Regions from separate parts of the Carnobacterium antarcticum genome, predicted to be linked through region 3. Evidence: a T-box and tRNA genes for the amino acid it is inferred to sense, from the RefSeq annotation. Region 3 holds a T-box; the other regions hold tRNA genes.
What was found. A T-box is a leader RNA that pairs with one kind of tRNA and senses whether it is charged. The one in region 3 lies ahead of tyrS (tyrosine--tRNA ligase), so its partner is inferred to be a tRNA-Tyr.

Region 1: it encodes a tRNA-Tyr, which carries the amino acid that the T-box ahead of tyrS (tyrosine--tRNA ligase) is inferred to sense. The anticodon was not compared.
Region 2: it encodes a tRNA-Tyr, which carries the amino acid that the T-box ahead of tyrS (tyrosine--tRNA ligase) is inferred to sense. The anticodon was not compared.

Annotation. Positions count from the first base shown of each region.
Region 1 covers NZ_CP010796.1:706,167-713,197, forward strand. The annotation lists gene NY10_RS03585 (LysR family transcriptional regulator) at 1-872, opposite strand, end outside; tRNA gene NY10_RS03590 (tRNA-Leu) at 1,157-1,240, opposite strand; tRNA gene NY10_RS03595 (tRNA-Cys) at 1,272-1,342, opposite strand; tRNA gene NY10_RS03600 (tRNA-Gln) at 1,378-1,449, opposite strand; tRNA gene NY10_RS03605 (tRNA-His) at 1,461-1,533, opposite strand; tRNA gene NY10_RS03610 (tRNA-Trp) at 1,561-1,634, opposite strand; tRNA gene NY10_RS03615 (tRNA-Tyr) at 1,663-1,746, opposite strand; tRNA gene NY10_RS03620 (tRNA-Phe) at 1,759-1,834, opposite strand; tRNA gene NY10_RS03625 (tRNA-Asp) at 1,877-1,952, opposite strand; tRNA gene NY10_RS03630 (tRNA-Val) at 1,970-2,042, opposite strand; tRNA gene NY10_RS03635 (tRNA-Glu) at 2,054-2,125, opposite strand; tRNA gene NY10_RS03640 (tRNA-Ser) at 2,143-2,231, opposite strand; tRNA gene NY10_RS03645 (tRNA-Asn) at 2,286-2,358, opposite strand; rRNA gene rrf (5S ribosomal RNA) at 2,371-2,486, opposite strand; rRNA gene NY10_RS03655 (23S ribosomal RNA) at 2,579-5,498, opposite strand; rRNA gene NY10_RS03660 (16S ribosomal RNA) at 5,707-7,031, opposite strand, start outside.
Region 2 covers NZ_CP010796.1:690,035-697,065, forward strand. The annotation lists gene ltrA (group II intron reverse transcriptase/maturase) at 1-69, opposite strand, end outside; gene NY10_RS03480 (ISL3 family transposase) at 634-1,953, shown strand; tRNA gene NY10_RS03485 (tRNA-Leu) at 2,155-2,238, opposite strand; tRNA gene NY10_RS03490 (tRNA-Cys) at 2,270-2,340, opposite strand; tRNA gene NY10_RS03495 (tRNA-Gln) at 2,376-2,447, opposite strand; tRNA gene NY10_RS03500 (tRNA-His) at 2,459-2,531, opposite strand; tRNA gene NY10_RS03505 (tRNA-Trp) at 2,559-2,632, opposite strand; tRNA gene NY10_RS03510 (tRNA-Tyr) at 2,661-2,744, opposite strand; tRNA gene NY10_RS03515 (tRNA-Phe) at 2,757-2,832, opposite strand; tRNA gene NY10_RS03520 (tRNA-Asp) at 2,875-2,950, opposite strand; tRNA gene NY10_RS03525 (tRNA-Val) at 2,968-3,040, opposite strand; tRNA gene NY10_RS03530 (tRNA-Glu) at 3,052-3,123, opposite strand; tRNA gene NY10_RS03535 (tRNA-Ser) at 3,141-3,229, opposite strand; tRNA gene NY10_RS03540 (tRNA-Asn) at 3,284-3,356, opposite strand; rRNA gene rrf (5S ribosomal RNA) at 3,369-3,484, opposite strand; rRNA gene NY10_RS03550 (23S ribosomal RNA) at 3,577-6,496, opposite strand; rRNA gene NY10_RS03555 (16S ribosomal RNA) at 6,705-7,031, opposite strand, start outside.
Region 3 covers NZ_CP010796.1:1,896,862-1,903,892, reverse strand. The annotation lists gene NY10_RS08950 (LLM class flavin-dependent oxidoreductase) at 1-720, opposite strand, end outside; gene NY10_RS08945 (VOC family protein) at 913-1,431, shown strand; T-box leader at 1,644-1,861, shown strand; gene tyrS (tyrosine--tRNA ligase) at 1,925-3,187, shown strand; gene NY10_RS08935 (GNAT family N-acetyltransferase) at 3,280-3,774, shown strand; gene NY10_RS08930 (amidase) at 3,914-5,374, shown strand; partial or broken gene NY10_RS08925 (RidA family protein) at 5,865-6,274, shown strand; gene NY10_RS08920 (SDR family oxidoreductase) at 6,735-7,031, opposite strand, start outside.

The DNA.
Region 1 (7,031 bases), 1.2 Mb from region 3:
TTTAAATTACTTCTAACGCTCTCCAAAAATTTCTTTGCAGCATTTGAATGAATCTGATTCTTCTTCCAAACGATCGTCAATTTTGCTTCTAGACTTGGTTCTAAAGGACGAAAACAAAGATCACTCTCTCCAGTGGTATTTATCAGACCATACAAACACAACGCATAACCAACTCCTTCGCTTACCAACAAAGACGCATTATAAAGTAAGTTGTATGTTGCGACTATGTTATACTGCTCCAAATTATTGCCTAGCCAGTTTGATAATTCATTGGCTACATGTGTTTGACGAGACACGATCAACGGTAATCCCTTCAAATCACTTGAAACGATAACATCTTTCTTTGCTAAAGAACTGCTGTCTTGCATCAAAAGTCCCCATATATCTCTATCAGGCAAGCGGATAGCATCATATTTTTGTTTATCTGAAGGATCGATCACAATCCCGAAATCTAATAACCCATTATCTAATTTTTCCGCCAATTCGTCCGCATTGCCGCTATATAGATGAATACGAACTTCAGGATACTCATCCATTATCTCTTTGCTTATTTTGGCGATCAGCCTCATTGCCTTACTTTCACCGCCACCGATATAAATATCGCCGCTAACAACTTCTGCTTCTTTAAGGTTTAAAGTTGTTTTATCTACCAAGGACAAAATCTCTTTTGCTCGATTAACTAAATATACTCCTTCTTCTGTCAAACTTATTTTTCTGTTGCCGCGAATAAATAAAATAATGCCTAACTCTTCTTCCAGTTCCTTAAGCTGTCTGGAAAGTGTCGGTTGGGAAAGATGCAACAACTGAGCTGCTGCTGAAATACTCTCCTCTTGTGCAACAGCTAAAAAATAGCGCAAGACACGAATTTCCATACATTTTCCTCCTATGTTTGATTGCTATATAGAGTCCTTCAAATAGGTATTTAACATCTCAACTATATCATTCTATGATATAGTTAGCCATTAAGTAAGGACTTAAGAAGGAAAACTATTTGTTTAATACTATAGGTGCTTTAGCGGATATATTTTTGTTCAGCTGAATAAAAATATTTGGTTCTGCACCTAATTGTCATTATCATTCATACGTACGTGTAACAGTACTTTATAGAACAAATAAAAAAGCCCCGACAGTCCGAAGACTGTTGGAGCTTTTAGGATACCGGCGGCCGGAATCGAACCGGCACGCCCTCGCGGGCACAGGATTTTGAGTCCAGCGCGTCTACCAATTCCGCCACGCCGGCAGGATGCTGACAACAGGCAATTCATTAGATAAGGCGGTAACCGGATTTGAACCGGTGATGAAGGTTTTGCAGACCTCTGCCTTACCACTTGGCTATACCGCCATCTTTAAAATTGAGTGTTGGGTTATTCTAAAAAACTGGGCTAGCTGGATTCGAACCAACGCATAAGGGAGTCAAAGTCCCTTGCCTTACCGCTTGGCTATAGCCCATAAATGAAAAAGGCGACTGATGGGGATCGAACCCACGTATGCCGGAACCACAATCCGGTGCGTTAACCACTTCGCCACAATCGCCGTAATGTAAAAGGTTAAATATAAAAATGGCAGGGATAGTAGGAATTGAACCCACACTAATGGTTTTGGAGACCATTGTTCTACCTTTAAACTATATCCCTATCAGTTTAGATGGGTTTTAAAAAAAAATGGTGGAGGGGGGCAGATTCGAACTGCCGAACCCGAAGGAGCGGATTTACAGTCCGCCGCGTTTAGCCACTTCGCTACCCCTCCAGTTGAAAAAAATGGTGGCCTGGGACAGAATCGAACTGCCGACACCTTGAGCTTCAATCAAGTGCTCTACCAACTGAGCTACCAGGCCATAATCGAACCTTTCGGTTCCGTAATGCTTGTATTAAAAAAATGGCGGTCTCGACGGGAATCGAACCCGCGATCTTCTGCGTGACAGGCAGACATGTTAACCCCTACACCACGAGACCGTTATAAAATTGTTCAATGGAGGTTAACGGGATCGAACCGCTGACCCTCTGCTTGTAAGGCAGATGCTCTCCCAGCTGAGCTAAACCTCCTAAATGACTCATGACCCGTACGGGATTCGAACCCGTGATACCGCCGTGAAAGGGCGGTGTCTTAACCACTTGACCAACGGGCCGAAACGCAATTTTGAAACGGAGAGTAAGGGATTCGAACCCTTGAGACAGTGTGCACCGCCTACATGATTTCCAATCATGCTCCTTCGGCCGCTCGGACAACTCTCCAAGTTGGTTCTTCGACACTCTCTTTTGTGTTTCTTTTTCATAGAAATCTATGGACTCCGCAAGCAGGATTCGAACCTGCGACATCATGATTAACAGTCATGCGCTCTACCAGCTGAGCTATTGCGGAATAATGATCAATGCGCGGCAGCGTCCTACTCTCACAAAGGGAAACCCTTCACTACCATCGGCGCTAAGAAGCTTAACTGCTGTGTTCGGCATGGGAACAGGTGTGACCTTCTTGCCGTCACCACCGCACATTGGTTCATCAAGAGAACGGTGTTCTCTCAAAACTGGATAGTGTTTTTCTCTTGCAACATCGTGTCGAAACCAAGACACCGTTTAAAAAATTGGTTAAGTCCTCGACCGATTAGTATTGGTCCGCTCCATACATCGCTGTACTTCCACTTCCAACCTATCTACCTGATCATCTCTCAGGGGTCTTACTCACTTGCGTGATGGGAAATCTCATCTTGAGGGGGGCTTCACGCTTAGATGCTTTCAGCGTTTATCCCGTCCACACATAGCTACCCAGCGATGCTCTTGGCAGAACAACTGGTACACCAGCGGTGTGTCCATCCCGGTCCTCTCGTACTAAGGACAGCTCCTCTCAAATTTCCTGCGCCCGCGACGGATAGGGACCGAACTGTCTCACGACGTTCTGAACCCAGCTCGCGTACCGCTTTAATGGGCGAACAGCCCAACCCTTGGGACCGACTACAGCCCCAGGATGCGATGAGCCGACATCGAGGTGCCAAACCTCCCCGTCGATGTGGACTCTTGGGGGAGATAAGCCTGTTATCCCCAGGGTAGCTTTTATCCGTTGAGCGATGGCCCTTCCATGCGGAACCACCGGATCACTAAGCCCGACTTTCGTCCCTGCTCGACTTGTAGGTCTCGCAGTCAAGCTCCCTTCTGCCTTTACACTCTACGAATGATTTCCAACCATTCTGAGGGAACCTTTGGGCGCCTCCGTTACTCTTTAGGAGGCGACCGCCCCAGTCAAACTGCCCGTCAGACACTGTCTCCCAGCCAGATCATGGCTGTGGGTTAGAGTGGTCATACAGCAAGGGTAGTATCCCACCAACGCCTCCACCAAGACTAGCGTCCTGGTTTCATCGGCTCCTACCTATCCTGTACAAGCTGTACAAACACTCAATATCAAACTGCAGTAAAGCTCCATGGGGTCTTTCCGTCCTGTCGCGGGTAACCTGCATCTTCACAGGTACTATAATTTCACCGAGTCTCTCGTTGAGACAGTGCCCAAATCATTACGCCTTTCGTGCGGGTCGGAACTTACCCGACAAGGAATTTCGCTACCTTAGGACCGTTATAGTTACGGCCGCCGTTTACTGGGGCTTCAATTCTGAGCTTCGCTCGAGAGCTAACCCATCCTCTTAACCTTCCAGCACCGGGCAGGCGTCAGCCCCTATACGTCATCTTTCGATTTAGCAGAGACCTGTGTTTTTGATAAACAGTTGCTTGGGCCTATTCACTGCGGCTGACCAAATGGTCAGCACCCCTTCTCCCGAAGTTACGGGGTCATTTTGCCGAGTTCCTTAACGAGAGTTCACTCGCACACCTTAGGATTCTCTCCTCGACTACCTGTGTCGGTTTGCGGTACGGGCCGTTTGTTTCTCACTAGAAGCTTTTCTTGACAGTGTGACATCAGGAACTTCGGTACTTAATTTCCCTCCCCATCACAACTTGTCCTTAGAGAAGCAAGCATTTGACTCGCTTCAAGACTTGTTGCTTGGACGCACATATCCAACAGTGCGTATTCCTTAGCCTACTGTGTCCCTCCATTGCTCAAACAAAACAAACGGGTACAGGAATCTCAACCTGTTATCCATCGTCTACGCCTATCGGCCTCGACTTAGGTCCCGACTAACCCTGGGAGGACGAGCCTTCCCCAGGAAACCTTAGTCATTCGGTGGACGGGATTCTCACCCGTCTTTCGCTACTCATACCGGCATTCTCACTTCTAAGCGCTCCACCAGTCCTCACGGTCTAGCTTCGACGCCCTTAGAACGCTCTCCTACCATAGAACCTAAGTTCTATCCACAGCTTCGGTGTTATGTTTAGCCCCGGTAAATTTTCGGCGCAGGGTCACTCGACTAGTGAGCTATTACGCACTCTTTAAATGATGGCTGCTTCTGAGCCAACATCCTAGTTGTCTAAGCAACCCCACATCCTTTTCCACTTAACATAAACTTTGGGACCTTAGCTGGTGGTCTGGGCTGTTTCCCTCTCGACTACGGATCTTATCACTCGTAGTCTGACTCCCGGATATAAATCAATGGCATTCGGAGTTTATCTGAATTCGGTAACCCGAGAAGGGCCCCTAGTCCAAACAGTTGCTCTACCTCCATGATTCTTATTCCGAGGCTAGCCCTAAAGCTATTTCGGAGAGAACCAGCTATCTCCAAGTTCGATTGGAATTTCTCCGCTACCCACACCTCATCCCCGCATTTTTCAACATACGTGGGTTCGGTCCTCCAGTGCGTATTACCGCACCTTCAACCTGGACATGGGTAGATCACTTGGTTTCGGGTCTACGACCACATACTCATTCGCCCTATTCAGACTCGCTTTCGCTACGGCTCCGTCTCATCGACTTAACCTCGCATGGGATCGTAACTCGCCGGTTCATTCTACAAAAGGCACGCTATCACCCATTAACGGGCTCTAACTACTTGTAAGCACACGGTTTCAGGTGCTGTTTCACTCCCCTTCCGGGGTTCTTTTCACCTTTCCCTCACGGTACTGGTTCACTATCGGTCACTAGGGAGTATTTAGCCTTGGGAGATGGTCCTCCCGGATTCCGACGGAATTTCTCGTGTTCCGCCGTACTCAGGATACTGATCAGAGTGAACGGAGTTTCAGTTACGGGGCTTTTACCCTCTTTGACGGACCTTTCCAGGTCGCTTCTCTTACACCGTTCATTTATGACTCTATGTGTTCAGTCCTACAACCCCAGAAAGCAAGCTTTCTGGTTTGGGCTTTTCCCGTTTCGCTCGCCGCTACTCAGGGAATCGAATTTTCTTTCTCTTCCTGCAGGTACTTAGATGTTTCAGTTCTCTGCGTCTACCTCTACTGACCTATGTATTCAGTCAGCAGTAACACCCTATCAAAGGTGCTGGGTTTCCCCATTCGGAAATCTCTGGATCACAGCTTACTTACAGCTCCCCAAAGCATATCGGCGTTAGTCCCGTCCTTCATCGGCTCCTAGTGCCAAGGCATCCACCGTGCGCCCTTATTAACTTAACCTATGGTCGTTGTTAATAGCGATCCAACATCAACTGATGCGAATCGTAAAAAAATAAAACGCGGTTTTTACTTGGTTTCTTACTTTGTTACAATTGTTAAACACTATCCAGTTTTCAAAGAACAACATTTTTGATGCATTGAGAAGATTAGACCTCTCAAAACTGAACAAAGCCAAAACGTATGTGTGAGGTTCCGTAATATTCCTTAGAAAGGAGGTGATCCAGCCGCACCTTCCGATACGGCTACCTTGTTACGACTTCACCCCAATTATCTATCCCACCTTAGGCGGCTGGCTCCTTTGCAGGTTACCTCACCGACTTCGGGTGTTACAAACTCTCGTGGTGTGACGGGCGGTGTGTACAAGACCCGGGAACGTATTCACCGCGGCGTTCTGATCCGCGATTACTAGCGATTCCGGCTTCATGCAGGCGAGTTGCAGCCTGCAATCCGAACTGAGAATGGCTTTAAGAGATTAGCTTGACCTCGCGGTCTTGCGACTCGTTGTACCATCCATTGTAGCACGTGTGTAGCCCAGGTCATAAGGGGCATGATGATTTGACGTCATCCCCACCTTCCTCCGGTTTATCACCGGCAGTCTCACTAGAGTGCCCAACTGAATGCTGGCAACTAGTAATAAGGGTTGCGCTCGTTGCGGGACTTAACCCAACATCTCACGACACGAGCTGACGACAACCATGCACCACCTGTCACTTTGTCCCCGAAGGGAAAGCTCTATCTCTAGAGTGGTCAAAGGATGTCAAGACCTGGTAAGGTTCTTCGCGTTGCTTCGAATTAAACCACATGCTCCACCGCTTGTGCGGGTCCCCGTCAATTCCTTTGAGTTTCAGCCTTGCGGCCGTACTCCCCAGGCGGAGTGCTTAATGCGTTAGCTGCAGCACTGAGGGGCGGAAACCCCCCAACACTTAGCACTCATCGTTTACGGCGTGGACTACCAGGGTATCTAATCCTGTTTGCTCCCCACGCTTTCGAGCCTCAGCGTCAGTTACAGACCAGAGAGTCGCCTTCGCCACTGGTGTTCCTCCACATATCTACGCATTTCACCGCTACACGTGGAATTCCACTCTCCTCTTCTGCACTCAAGTTCCCCAGTTTCCAATGACCTTCCCCAGTTGAGCTGGGGGCTTTCACATCAGACTTAAAGAACCGCCTGCGCTCGCTTTACGCCCAATAAATCCGGACAACGCTTGCCACCTACGTATTACCGCGGCTGCTGGCACGTAGTTAGCCGTGGCTTTCTGGTTAGATACCGTCAGGGGATGAGCAGTTACTCTCATCCTTGTTCTTCTCTAACAACAGAGTTTTACGATCCGAAAACCTTCTTCACTCACGCGGCATTGCTCCGTCAGACTTTCGTCCATTGCGGAAGATTCCCTACTGCTGCCTCCCGTAGGAGTCTGGGCCGTGTCTCAGTCCCAGTGTGGCCGATCACCCTCTCAGGTCGGCTACGTATCATTGCCTTGGTGAGCCATTACCTCACCAACTAGCTAATACGCCGCGGGTCCATCCATAAGC
Region 2 (7,031 bases), 1.2 Mb from region 3:
GCTGGCTGACTTTAAATTATCTGAATTAGCGATTTGATTGATTAATGAGATACCATCTTGTTTCATCATATCGTTACTGTAGCTCTCTACACTCTCTTGTACTCTTTCGTTTCCAACTTATCCCTCCAAGAGTAGCCATCTTTCGGTCTATACCACGATGTTTTCTGTAGTCGTGAGCTACATCCACCTCCTTGTTTATTCCAAGATTATTATTGTTCTGCCCTTCAGAGAACTGTGTTCTCCTACTATGGCGTCTGCTGACTTCTCACTATTCGTTGTTACTACGGTATTTACCGCTAGTGAGACCTCCCCGGGTAAGAGTGATAACCTTCCACTCATGTCACTGCCTCATTTACTGTAGGAGACTCGTGCAGTATCGGACTTCGCTTTGTTTGGCAAGCTCGTCCATCTCCATCCAGCCTTGTATGAGATTTCTGTTCGTCAGTGCGAGTGTTTGCGTCCAGCTTCCTTCGGATTCTTTCTCGCGAAAGACACCCTTGCTATTCGCGGTTGTACAATATTTGACGTTGGTGAGTGAAAACTTACTAACGTCTTTTTTCGTGAAAATAGAAAACAAGTGAGTTCTCCTGTAGAATTAAAGTCACCACAACTCATTCAAAGGAGAGAACTCACTTGCCTACATCAAATGATATGCGAAAAGTACTAGATATACAAGACAAAAACATTGTTTTTGAAGAGGATTGCGTAGAATACGGTCAATTCAAAGGGAAAAAATGTAAATTTATTAAAGGACGATTGACCTACATTCCGCAGGAATGTATGAAGTGCCATACACCAAACGAGCAGTATACCATCTACTGTAACGGAACACAGACCTCGCGCATTACTTTACCCATGAGTGGTATTCATCCCACCTATTTACTGCTTAAAAAGCAGCGATTCATGTGCAAAGAATGCGAGGCTACATTTACTGCGAAAACGCCTCTATTGAAAGAAAATTGTTTTATTTCAAATCATGTAAAAGCACAAATTTTAGATAAATCGTCTATGGCTCAATCTATAAAAGATATCTCTAGTCAAACGGGAGTTTCTTCAGCAACGACGCAGCGCGTTATTAACGAGCAAGCTAAGAATTACAAACCGCATTACTTCTGGCTTCCTAAACATCTTTCGTTTGACGAGTTTAAGTATGCCAATAGCACAATGGCTTTTGAATACATTGATGCCGAAAAAGGAACGATCATTGATATCTTGCCTTCTCGAGACAGTCGAACGATAAAAGACCATTTCCTTTCACGGTATAGCCTAAAGGCTAGAAAAAAAGTAGAAACCATTACAGTCGATATGAACGCTGGTTACGTCAATTTTATTCCCATTCTTTTTCCAAACGCCAAGATCATTATTGATCGTTTTCATATTGTCCAGCTGATTAATCGTTCACTGAATCGTACAAGGATAACGGTTATGAATCAATTTCATACCTCAAATGGAGAAGATATGAAAAAGTACCGTCGATTAAAACGGTTTTGGAAAAAAATCTTAAAGAAAGAATCTGAACTGTCTTATACAACCTATACTTATTATGCTTTATTTGGTCTACGCTTAGAATCAGCGATCGTCGACGAACTGTTGGGCTACAACACCGTTCTGAAAGAGACTTATGAGGTGTATCAAACGATTCTAAAGGCTCTTGAAGAGAATGACTATGATGAGCTAGTAAAGATTTTAGAAAAAGATTATCCACTTATTTCAAAACCAATGAAGACGAGCCTCAAAACATTGAAAAAACATATGAAGCACATAAAAAATACCGTTACCTATAAGTATTCAAACGGAAAAATTGAAGGAATCAACAATAAGATCAAAGTTCTTAACCGTGTGGCCTACGGCTACCGAAACTTCGTGAACTATAAAAACCGTATTCTTCTGCATTTTAATATGAAACCAGCGGCTATTAAACAGAACGAAAAAACACTTTTCATAGCAGCATAACGCCTACCATGAAAAGTGTTCAAGTTTTTTTAATTAAATAAGGGACTAAAATTCTTTACCAACGTCAGTTGACGTAGAACCCTATTCGCTAACAGTTCCTACTGCCAAGCCTGTAGTGGACTTTCACCACCAAGTTATCACCCATGCCGGGCGCACCAAAAAAAGTCTCCAACAGTCCGAAGACTGCTGGAGACTTTAGGATACCGGCGGCCGGAATCGAACCGGCACGCCCTCGCGGGCACAGGATTTTGAGTCCAGCGCGTCTACCAATTCCGCCACGCCGGCAGGATGCTGACAACAGGCAATTCATTAGATAAGGCGGTAACCGGATTTGAACCGGTGATGAAGGTTTTGCAGACCTCTGCCTTACCACTTGGCTATACCGCCATCTTTAAAATTGAGTGTTGGGTTATTCTAAAAAACTGGGCTAGCTGGATTCGAACCAACGCATAAGGGAGTCAAAGTCCCTTGCCTTACCGCTTGGCTATAGCCCATAAATGAAAAAGGCGACTGATGGGGATCGAACCCACGTATGCCGGAACCACAATCCGGTGCGTTAACCACTTCGCCACAATCGCCGTAATGTAAAAGGTTAAATATAAAAATGGCAGGGATAGTAGGAATTGAACCCACACTAATGGTTTTGGAGACCATTGTTCTACCTTTAAACTATATCCCTATCAGTTTAGATGGGTTTTAAAAAAAAATGGTGGAGGGGGGCAGATTCGAACTGCCGAACCCGAAGGAGCGGATTTACAGTCCGCCGCGTTTAGCCACTTCGCTACCCCTCCAGTTGAAAAAAATGGTGGCCTGGGACAGAATCGAACTGCCGACACCTTGAGCTTCAATCAAGTGCTCTACCAACTGAGCTACCAGGCCATAATCGAACCTTTCGGTTCCGTAATGCTTGTATTAAAAAAATGGCGGTCTCGACGGGAATCGAACCCGCGATCTTCTGCGTGACAGGCAGACATGTTAACCCCTACACCACGAGACCGTTATAAAATTGTTCAATGGAGGTTAACGGGATCGAACCGCTGACCCTCTGCTTGTAAGGCAGATGCTCTCCCAGCTGAGCTAAACCTCCTAAATGACTCATGACCCGTACGGGATTCGAACCCGTGATACCGCCGTGAAAGGGCGGTGTCTTAACCACTTGACCAACGGGCCGAAACGCAATTTTGAAACGGAGAGTAAGGGATTCGAACCCTTGAGACAGTGTGCACCGCCTACATGATTTCCAATCATGCTCCTTCGGCCGCTCGGACAACTCTCCAAGTTGGTTCTTCGACACTCTCTTTTGTGTTTCTTTTTCATAGAAATCTATGGACTCCGCAAGCAGGATTCGAACCTGCGACATCATGATTAACAGTCATGCGCTCTACCAGCTGAGCTATTGCGGAATAATGATCAATGCGCGGCAGCGTCCTACTCTCACAAAGGGAAACCCTTCACTACCATCGGCGCTAAGAAGCTTAACTGCTGTGTTCGGCATGGGAACAGGTGTGACCTTCTTGCCGTCACCACCGCACATTGGTTCATCAAGAGAACGGTGTTCTCTCAAAACTGGATAGTGTTTTTCTCTTGCAACATCGTGTCGAAACCAAGACACCGTTTAAAAAATTGGTTAAGTCCTCGACCGATTAGTATTGGTCCGCTCCATACATCGCTGTACTTCCACTTCCAACCTATCTACCTGATCATCTCTCAGGGGTCTTACTCACTTGCGTGATGGGAAATCTCATCTTGAGGGGGGCTTCACGCTTAGATGCTTTCAGCGTTTATCCCGTCCACACATAGCTACCCAGCGATGCTCTTGGCAGAACAACTGGTACACCAGCGGTGTGTCCATCCCGGTCCTCTCGTACTAAGGACAGCTCCTCTCAAATTTCCTGCGCCCGCGACGGATAGGGACCGAACTGTCTCACGACGTTCTGAACCCAGCTCGCGTACCGCTTTAATGGGCGAACAGCCCAACCCTTGGGACCGACTACAGCCCCAGGATGCGATGAGCCGACATCGAGGTGCCAAACCTCCCCGTCGATGTGGACTCTTGGGGGAGATAAGCCTGTTATCCCCAGGGTAGCTTTTATCCGTTGAGCGATGGCCCTTCCATGCGGAACCACCGGATCACTAAGCCCGACTTTCGTCCCTGCTCGACTTGTAGGTCTCGCAGTCAAGCTCCCTTCTGCCTTTACACTCTACGAATGATTTCCAACCATTCTGAGGGAACCTTTGGGCGCCTCCGTTACTCTTTAGGAGGCGACCGCCCCAGTCAAACTGCCCGTCAGACACTGTCTCCCAGCCAGATCATGGCTGTGGGTTAGAGTGGTCATACAGCAAGGGTAGTATCCCACCAACGCCTCCACCAAGACTAGCGTCCTGGTTTCATCGGCTCCTACCTATCCTGTACAAGCTGTACAAACACTCAATATCAAACTGCAGTAAAGCTCCATGGGGTCTTTCCGTCCTGTCGCGGGTAACCTGCATCTTCACAGGTACTATAATTTCACCGAGTCTCTCGTTGAGACAGTGCCCAAATCATTACGCCTTTCGTGCGGGTCGGAACTTACCCGACAAGGAATTTCGCTACCTTAGGACCGTTATAGTTACGGCCGCCGTTTACTGGGGCTTCAATTCTGAGCTTCGCTCGAGAGCTAACCCATCCTCTTAACCTTCCAGCACCGGGCAGGCGTCAGCCCCTATACGTCATCTTTCGATTTAGCAGAGACCTGTGTTTTTGATAAACAGTTGCTTGGGCCTATTCACTGCGGCTGACCAAATGGTCAGCACCCCTTCTCCCGAAGTTACGGGGTCATTTTGCCGAGTTCCTTAACGAGAGTTCACTCGCACACCTTAGGATTCTCTCCTCGACTACCTGTGTCGGTTTGCGGTACGGGCCGTTTGTTTCTCACTAGAAGCTTTTCTTGACAGTGTGACATCAGGAACTTCGGTACTTAATTTCCCTCCCCATCACAACTTGTCCTTAGAGAAGCAAGCATTTGACTCGCTTCAAGACTTGTTGCTTGGACGCACATATCCAACAGTGCGTATTCCTTAGCCTACTGTGTCCCTCCATTGCTCAAACAAAACAAACGGGTACAGGAATCTCAACCTGTTATCCATCGTCTACGCCTATCGGCCTCGACTTAGGTCCCGACTAACCCTGGGAGGACGAGCCTTCCCCAGGAAACCTTAGTCATTCGGTGGACGGGATTCTCACCCGTCTTTCGCTACTCATACCGGCATTCTCACTTCTAAGCGCTCCACCAGTCCTCACGGTCTAGCTTCGACGCCCTTAGAACGCTCTCCTACCATAGAACCTAAGTTCTATCCACAGCTTCGGTGTTATGTTTAGCCCCGGTAAATTTTCGGCGCAGGGTCACTCGACTAGTGAGCTATTACGCACTCTTTAAATGATGGCTGCTTCTGAGCCAACATCCTAGTTGTCTAAGCAACCCCACATCCTTTTCCACTTAACATAAACTTTGGGACCTTAGCTGGTGGTCTGGGCTGTTTCCCTCTCGACTACGGATCTTATCACTCGTAGTCTGACTCCCGGATATAAATCAATGGCATTCGGAGTTTATCTGAATTCGGTAACCCGAGAAGGGCCCCTAGTCCAAACAGTTGCTCTACCTCCATGATTCTTATTCCGAGGCTAGCCCTAAAGCTATTTCGGAGAGAACCAGCTATCTCCAAGTTCGATTGGAATTTCTCCGCTACCCACACCTCATCCCCGCATTTTTCAACATACGTGGGTTCGGTCCTCCAGTGCGTATTACCGCACCTTCAACCTGGACATGGGTAGATCACTTGGTTTCGGGTCTACGACCACATACTCATTCGCCCTATTCAGACTCGCTTTCGCTACGGCTCCGTCTCATCGACTTAACCTCGCATGGGATCGTAACTCGCCGGTTCATTCTACAAAAGGCACGCTATCACCCATTAACGGGCTCTAACTACTTGTAAGCACACGGTTTCAGGTGCTGTTTCACTCCCCTTCCGGGGTTCTTTTCACCTTTCCCTCACGGTACTGGTTCACTATCGGTCACTAGGGAGTATTTAGCCTTGGGAGATGGTCCTCCCGGATTCCGACGGAATTTCTCGTGTTCCGCCGTACTCAGGATACTGATCAGAGTGAACGGAGTTTCAGTTACGGGGCTTTTACCCTCTTTGGCGGACCTTTCCAGGTCGCTTCTCTTACACCGTTCATTTATGACTCTATGTGTTCAGTCCTACAACCCCAGAAAGCAAGCTTTCTGGTTTGGGCTTTTCCCGTTTCGCTCGCCGCTACTCAGGGAATCGAATTTTCTTTCTCTTCCTGCAGGTACTTAGATGTTTCAGTTCTCTGCGTCTACCTCTACTGACCTATGTATTCAGTCAGCAGTAACACCCTATCAAAGGTGCTGGGTTTCCCCATTCGGAAATCTCTGGATCACAGCTTACTTACAGCTCCCCAAAGCATATCGGCGTTAGTCCCGTCCTTCATCGGCTCCTAGTGCCAAGGCATCCACCGTGCGCCCTTATTAACTTAACCTATGGTCGTTGTTAATAGCGATCCAACATCAACTGATGCGAATCGTAAAAAAATAAAACGCGGTTTTTACTTGGTTTCTTACTTTGTTACAATTGTTAAACACTATCCAGTTTTCAAAGAACAACATTTTTGATGCATTGAGAAGATTAGACCTCTCAAAACTGAACAAAGCCAAAACGTATGTGTGAGGTTCCGTAATATTCCTTAGAAAGGAGGTGATCCAGCCGCACCTTCCGATACGGCTACCTTGTTACGACTTCACCCCAATTATCTATCCCACCTTAGGCGGCTGGCTCCTTTGCAGGTTACCTCACCGACTTCGGGTGTTACAAACTCTCGTGGTGTGACGGGCGGTGTGTACAAGACCCGGGAACGTATTCACCGCGGCGTTCTGATCCGCGATTACTAGCGATTCCGGCTTCATGCAGGCGAGTTGCAGCCTGCAATCCGAACTGAGAATGGCTTTAAGAGATTAGCTTGACCTCGCGGTCTTGCGACTCGTTGTACCATCCATTGTAGCACGTGTGTAGCCCAG
Region 3 (7,031 bases):
CGGTAAAGCTTCGAATTCAGCTTCTTCTTTTGTTTCAGCTGTTGTGACGAGGTAAGCTACATTGATCTCGGGCTTTTCCATAAAAGCAGAAGGCTGAAAATTAGTTTTATAGTGATCAAAAATATCTTTCGTCATCCCGCCCATAAAAAATTGCGCAAAAGAATAACCCACACCCATACGAGCTGCTTTTAATGCACTGCTTCCGCTTGAGCCTAAAAGCCAGGCTTCTGGCAAAGCAATCTGAGCCGGTGTCGCAATCGTTTTACTGTACAAACGGTCTTCTGGAACTTCATCATTGATCAGTTTCAAAGCTGTATCAAACTTTTCATACATATTGTCCAGCATAGGCTGCCGTCCCTCAGACAAAGCATACATCGCATTGGTGTCGCCGCCTGGCGCTCGGCCTACCCCAAAATCAATTCGTCCTGGCGATAGTGCGCTTAGCGTTTTAAAGACTTCTGCCAGTTTTAAAGGAGAATAATGCATCATCATGACGCCTCCGGTACCGATTCGAATATTTTTTGTTTTTGCGGCTAAATGAGCGGCCGTAACTTCCGGTGCTGAACTAGCATACCCATTTGTCCCATGGTGTTCAGCCATCCATAAACGTTGATAGCCTAGTTCATCTGCTACGATTGCTAATTCTTCTGCTTTTTTTAAAGCATCTGCAGCCGTATTTCCTTTAGTGATTGGTGCTTGATCTAATACACTTAATCTCACGTACTACTCATCCTTTCCATCGTATCCGTTTATCTTATCTCTCCAAGTATATCAGTTCATCTAAAGAATAGCACTGGATTGGTTTGGTTTAAATCAGAGACTGTTCTAAGCATAAAACACCTCTCCTCGCTTTATTTTGACTATACTAGAGATAAAGTAGCTTTACTTTAAAATGTTAGGGGAGGATACAGAATGATACGCGGAATCGATCACATTGGGGTAACCGTTCCTGATATGGAACAAGCAACAAATTTTTTTAAAGAAGCTTTTGCTGCTAAGGTTATTTACGATAATTTATCAGCAGAAGATGAACCGAAATCAGGCAAACAAGTAGAAAAAAATCTCGGGCTCAAACCTGGAACAAAAGAAATGCGCATTCGGATGCTGGCGGTCGGAAACAGTGCCAACATTGAACTGTTCCAGTTTGCCAATGTTGCGCAGCAACAACCAGTCATTGCTTCAGATTATGGCTTACAACATGTGGCTTTTTATGTGGACGACATCGATAAAGCAACTGAACGATTCACTGACGCAGGCGGAAAACTATTGTCCAAACCAAATGATTTATCTTCTTCTGCCGAAAGCGGTTCTGGAAACCAATTTGTGTATGGTCAAGCTCCTTGGGGTATGTTGATTGAAATGATCAGCTATCCAGCAGGAATAAATTATCCGGCTGACAGCCAAGCTAAACGATGGACACCACCTAAATAACGCTTTAAGCAGTCAGCAAAATCCATTGAATGACAGGTTGAGTTTTTAACTATTAATTGGTGTATGTAAATAAACAGGTTTGTCTATTTGAGTTTCTTGGTATCTCAAAACTATTTGATCCGCTTTTAAGCTCTATTTTTCTGGTACACTATGTTGATTTGCCAATTGACAAACCCTTGCTTGTTAACTATACTAAAAGCAATCTCATACTAAACATTACAATGAACGAGCACAGTAGTAAAAGATCTCTGTTGATAGAAAGCTAGTGGCTGATGAAAACTAGTACAAGTCTTTTTACGAATTACACTCTGGAGTAACTTGATTAATCTCAAGCGTCTTACTGGCGTTAACAGTCAATGAGTGGTCAACAAATTTTGCACTGAAATTTGTCGGCAAATTGGGTGGTAACACGAAAAATTTCGTCCCGATGAAAAGGTCTAACCTTTTCATCGGGTTTTTTTGTCTAAAAATATGTATTAAGGAGCTTAAAAAAATGAATATTATTGATGAATTAACTTGGCGCGACGCCATCAACCAACAAACTGACGAAGAGGGGCTGCGCAAACTTATCGCTGAAAAACAAATTGGCGTCTACTGCGGTATTGACCCAACAGGCAGCATGCATATAGGACATTTGATTCCTTTTATGATTTTAAAACGATTCCAATTAGCTGGTCACCGCCCCGTTATCGTTATTGGTGGAGCAACTGGTTCAATTGGCGATCCGAGCGGAAAGTCAGAAGAACGAGTTTTACAAACAAAAGAACAAGTTCAAAAGAATGCTGACAAATTAACTTCTCAGATGGAAAGATTGTTTGATGCCGGTAAAAATGAAAAATCTATTCGTTTAGTCAACAACTTAGAATGGACTAAAGACTTAACTTTATTGGATTTTTTACGCAATATCGGAAAAAGTTTTAACGTCAACACCATGTTAGCTAAGGATATCGTTGCCAGTCGATTAGAAACCGGAATTTCTTTTACGGAATTTACGTATCAAATTCTGCAATCTATGGATTATTTGCACTTGTACCAACATGAAGACGTCCAATTACAAATTGGCGGAGCCGATCAATGGGGCAATATTACAGCCGGCCTAGAGTTTATTCGCAAGCAAGCAGGTTCTGAAGCCCAAGCCTTTGGTTTAACGATTCCACTGATGCTAAAAGCTGACGGTACCAAATTCGGCAAGACTGCTGGCGGCGCTGTTTGGTTAGATCCTGAAGAAACAACGCCTTATGAGTTTTATCAATTCTGGTTGAATCAAGACGATCGCGATGTCGTTAAATACTTAAAATACTTCACTTTCTTAACCGAAAATGAAATCGGCGAATTGGCTGAAAAAGTTGAAACCGAACCGCATAAACGTGAAGCTCAAAAAACATTGGCTCGCGAAATGACGTTGTTTGTTCATGGCGAACAAGCTTTAGAAGATGCAGAAAAAATTACTGCTGCACTTTTTTCTGGTGATGTAAAAAGTTTAACGGCTCGTCAAATCGAAGAAGGATTCAAAAATATGCCGACTTTCGAAGCTCTTAAAGAAGAACGCAACATTGTTGAATGGTTGGTAGATGTGGTCGGTATCGAACCTTCTAGACGCCAAGCACGTGAAGACATCACTAACGGCGCCCTTTCAATGAATGGGGAAAAAGTAACCGATGTCGATGCTGTCGTAACTCCTGGAAATTCTTTTGACGGACGATTTATTTTGATCCGCCGAGGAAAGAAAAAATATTTCTTAGTAAAATTGGTATAAAGCTAAAGGACTTTCTCTAACAGGTTCAGCAGCAGAAACGCTCTTTGTTTCTGCTGCTTTTCTATCCATTAAAACAATTAAGGAGGATTTATATGACCCAACTTAAACAAGCTACTACTCAAGAAGACGCTGATTTGATCGCTCAACTCGCAAAAGAAATTTGGGAAGAGCACTATACAGCGATTTTAGGCGAAGAACAAGTCGCTTATATGCTGACTCATTTGCAATCCGCAGCCGCTATTCACCAAGAAATACTGGATGGCAAAGCTTATTTCTTAGTTGAAAGCCATCAAACAGCCATCGGCTATCTTTCATATGCCTTGTCAGCAGAGCAGCTTTTTCTGAGCAAACTTTATTTAAAAAGCAGCAGCCGCGGCAATGGAATCGGAAAAGAGCTTATTGAAAAGCTAAAAAACACAGCAAATGAAGCAAATAAAAAGACGGTGTTTTTGACGGTCAATAAATTCAATCACCCTACTATCGCTGTTTATAAAAAATTAGGCTTTAAGATCATTGAGGAGCAAGTAGCGGATATCGGTCATGGTTATGTCATGGATGATTACATTATGGAATATCGCCTGCCATAAAAACAATACTGTCTTTTAAACCGTTCGCTTTAGCAATTAACGGCTTTTGTCCGGCTTTCTTTTTGTCTCTCCATTCAATATTTAGACTTGTGATGCTAAACTGAATTCATTACAGAATTAAGAAATGAGGCTCTATACTATGTTTAACCGAAAAGAAGACGGATTGGCTCTTGCAAAAAAACTTCATCAAAAAGATGTTTCTCCACAAGAGTTGATTGAAACAGCCTTCAAAAAAATCGAAGCACAAAATCCTATTTTAAATGCTGTTACCCATACGCGTAAAGAAAAAGCGCTGAAAGAAGCTGCAGAACGAGATTTTTCCAGTACATTATTTGGCGGACAGCCCATCCTTATCAAAGGCATCGGACAAGATCAAATAGACGAACCAAGCACCTCAGGTTCTCGTTTGCTACAGAACAACCGTTCTAAACAAACCAGTCACTTTGTTCGAGCGTTAGAAAAAGCCGGTTTTGTTGTGATCGGCCAAACCAATACACCAGAATTTGCTTTTAAAAACATTACGGATCCGACACTCTACGGGCCATCCCGCAATCCTTGGAATACAGCCTATTCGCCAGGCGGTTCTAGTGGCGGAGCAGCCGCTAGCGTGGTTGCTGATTTAGTGCCCATTGCTAGTGCTAGCGACGGCGGCGGCTCCATTCGGATCCCGGCTTCTTTTACCGGTTTAGTAGGATTGAAACCGACTCGTGGACGAACACCGATCGGACCTGGAGTTGGACGTGGCTGGCAAGGAGCTTCCATTTCCTTTGCTTTAACCAAAACCATTCGCGATACAGCTGCCATGATGGATGCTTTACAAACCGTCCAGCAAAGCGCTGCTTTTCAAACCCCGCTTTTTGAACGCGGCTATTTGAATGCATTAGCTGATTCTGAACCGAAAAAGTTTCGCGTAGCTTATTCACTGGTATCGCCCGTTCACGGACCGGTCAGCGATGAAGCAAAAGCAGCGGTTTTAAAAACCGTTCGTTGGCTCGAACAAAACGGCCATCAAGTGGTTGAAGAAAAACCAGCCATTGACGGAGTCTCTTTGATGGAAAGTTACTACATCATGAATTCAGGCGAAACAGCTGCTATGTTTGCCAACATTGAAAAAGGTCTGCAGCGTCCCGTTACGAAATCAGACATGGAACTGATGACTTGGGTTTTATTCAATGCCGGACAATCTATTTCAGCGAGCACTTATTCCAATAGCATCGCTGCTTGGGATACGGCTGCAGAAGTTATGGCTGATTTCCATCAAACTTATGACTTGTATCTGACTCCTGCAACAGCTGATGTTGCTCCGCGTGTCGATGCTAAACTTCAAACGGATGAACAGTTTGAACGAATGCATCATGTTACGGAAATGAATGCAAAAGACCAGCAAAAAATTGTCTGGGATATGTTTGCTGCAAGTTTAGACATTACACCTTTCACTCAACAAGCCAACTTAACGGGACAACCTGCTATCAGCTTGCCGGTTCATTTATCTGCTAACTCCGGACTGCCGATCGGCGTTCAGTTTACTGCCCCTAAAGGCAACGAAGATTGGCTGCTGGCTATTGGCCAAGAAATGGAACAAGATGGTTTATTCACCTAAATTGATAAAGAGAGGATGAAACAAAAGTCTCATCCTCATTTGCATATCCAAATGTTTATTCTAGAACGTGTTCCAAAAAGCAGACCCGACGTCCACTTCACGAATAATGCTCGATGGTCTGTGACCATACTGCGCTTATTCGTTCCAGTGATTCGGGTCTAAACGCTTTTTGTCTCACTCCCTCTTTATTCGTTAAACATCTTTACGTTAAGGCTCTAACAGAACCGTACTTTAGTGAGATGATTTCTTATTTGATGTGGTTCAGTTCATTGGTACGTGTATCAATTCTTGTTTTATATCCATTATAAATGGCTATCTCCAGAAACAGGTAGTCAAAGCTAGGTAAGTTTGTTACAATTTCACTTATGTAACCGTTTTATAGTTTGCTAATTAAAGTTCGCAGCAGAAATCAAGCCTTAGTATAACTCGGCTGAAACTTGAGTCCATAAACCTATCTATTAAAAATTTTAATTAAAAGGGGATTACTATAATGAGTGGCTACAACGCAGTACTAGCAAGAAATACAGAAAATGCACCAAAAAGTTCTCTATCTACACAAACGGTAGCTTTTTCTCATTACAATCATCTTTCAGCTCAATTACCTATCGATTCAACATCTGGTAAAATGGTAGCTGGTGGTGTAAAAGAGCAAGCTGAACAGTGCTTAAAAAATATCAAAACCATTGTAGAAAGTGTCGACCATGTTATGGACGATGTAGTAAAAGTAACTATCTTCCTTAAAAACATTGCAGATAGTAATGCTGTAGACGAAGTTTATGCGACATTCTTCCCAAGCGGTATTCCTGCACGGACAACAGTTGCATATTCAGCTTTGCCTATGGATGCTTTGGTGCAATTGATGTAGTTGTGTCAAATACTGAAGGAACACCTCCAGTAGCATAACAGGCCTTTATTTGTAACTACAGGAACTATCAAAGTTACTGGTTAATGCCGCCGATGAATCCGAAAACACATATCTTAATCATAAAAAGGGCAGTCTCAAATAAACATTGAGACTGCTTTCGTTTTTTAACAGCGTAGATGAAAAAGTATCGAGATTTCAGCTGGTTAGGCCAGAAACTTTGACACAAAGAAAGTAACTGACTTCGTTTGTTCAATCTCATCTAGTTTCTTTGTGTAATTTAAATTTATAGACAAACGCGCTCTTTTTCTAAGACCGTTTGTCTATTTCTATATTTTCGGGACAAACTCATCTCTTTTTTATCTTAGTTCGTCTCGGATTCACACTTTCAGGACAACTTTACCGCTTTTTAGTGCTAATGTAAAAATACAAAATGTATCTTTGTTGAATAAAAAAATCCGCTGTGTTTTCAGCGGACTTTCTCTTTTTTTATCTGTTTTAAAGTTGCGTGAAGGCTTTCTCGATAGGCGTTTCGCCGGAAACCAGATCAAACTCTTGATTTTCTGCTTTTTTATTATCCAGACTGGCAACCACTACTTTTGCTACATCTTCTCGTGGGATCGAACCTGGTGTGACGTGTTCAGCTAGATTGACTTTGCCAGTTCCTGCTTCGTTTTTCAACGCTCCAGGGCGAATGATCGTGTACGTTAAGTCCATTTGTTTTAAGATTTGGTCTGCATACCGTTTCACTGCATAATATGGTTTCATCCCTTCAGCCCATTTTTCTCTCGTATT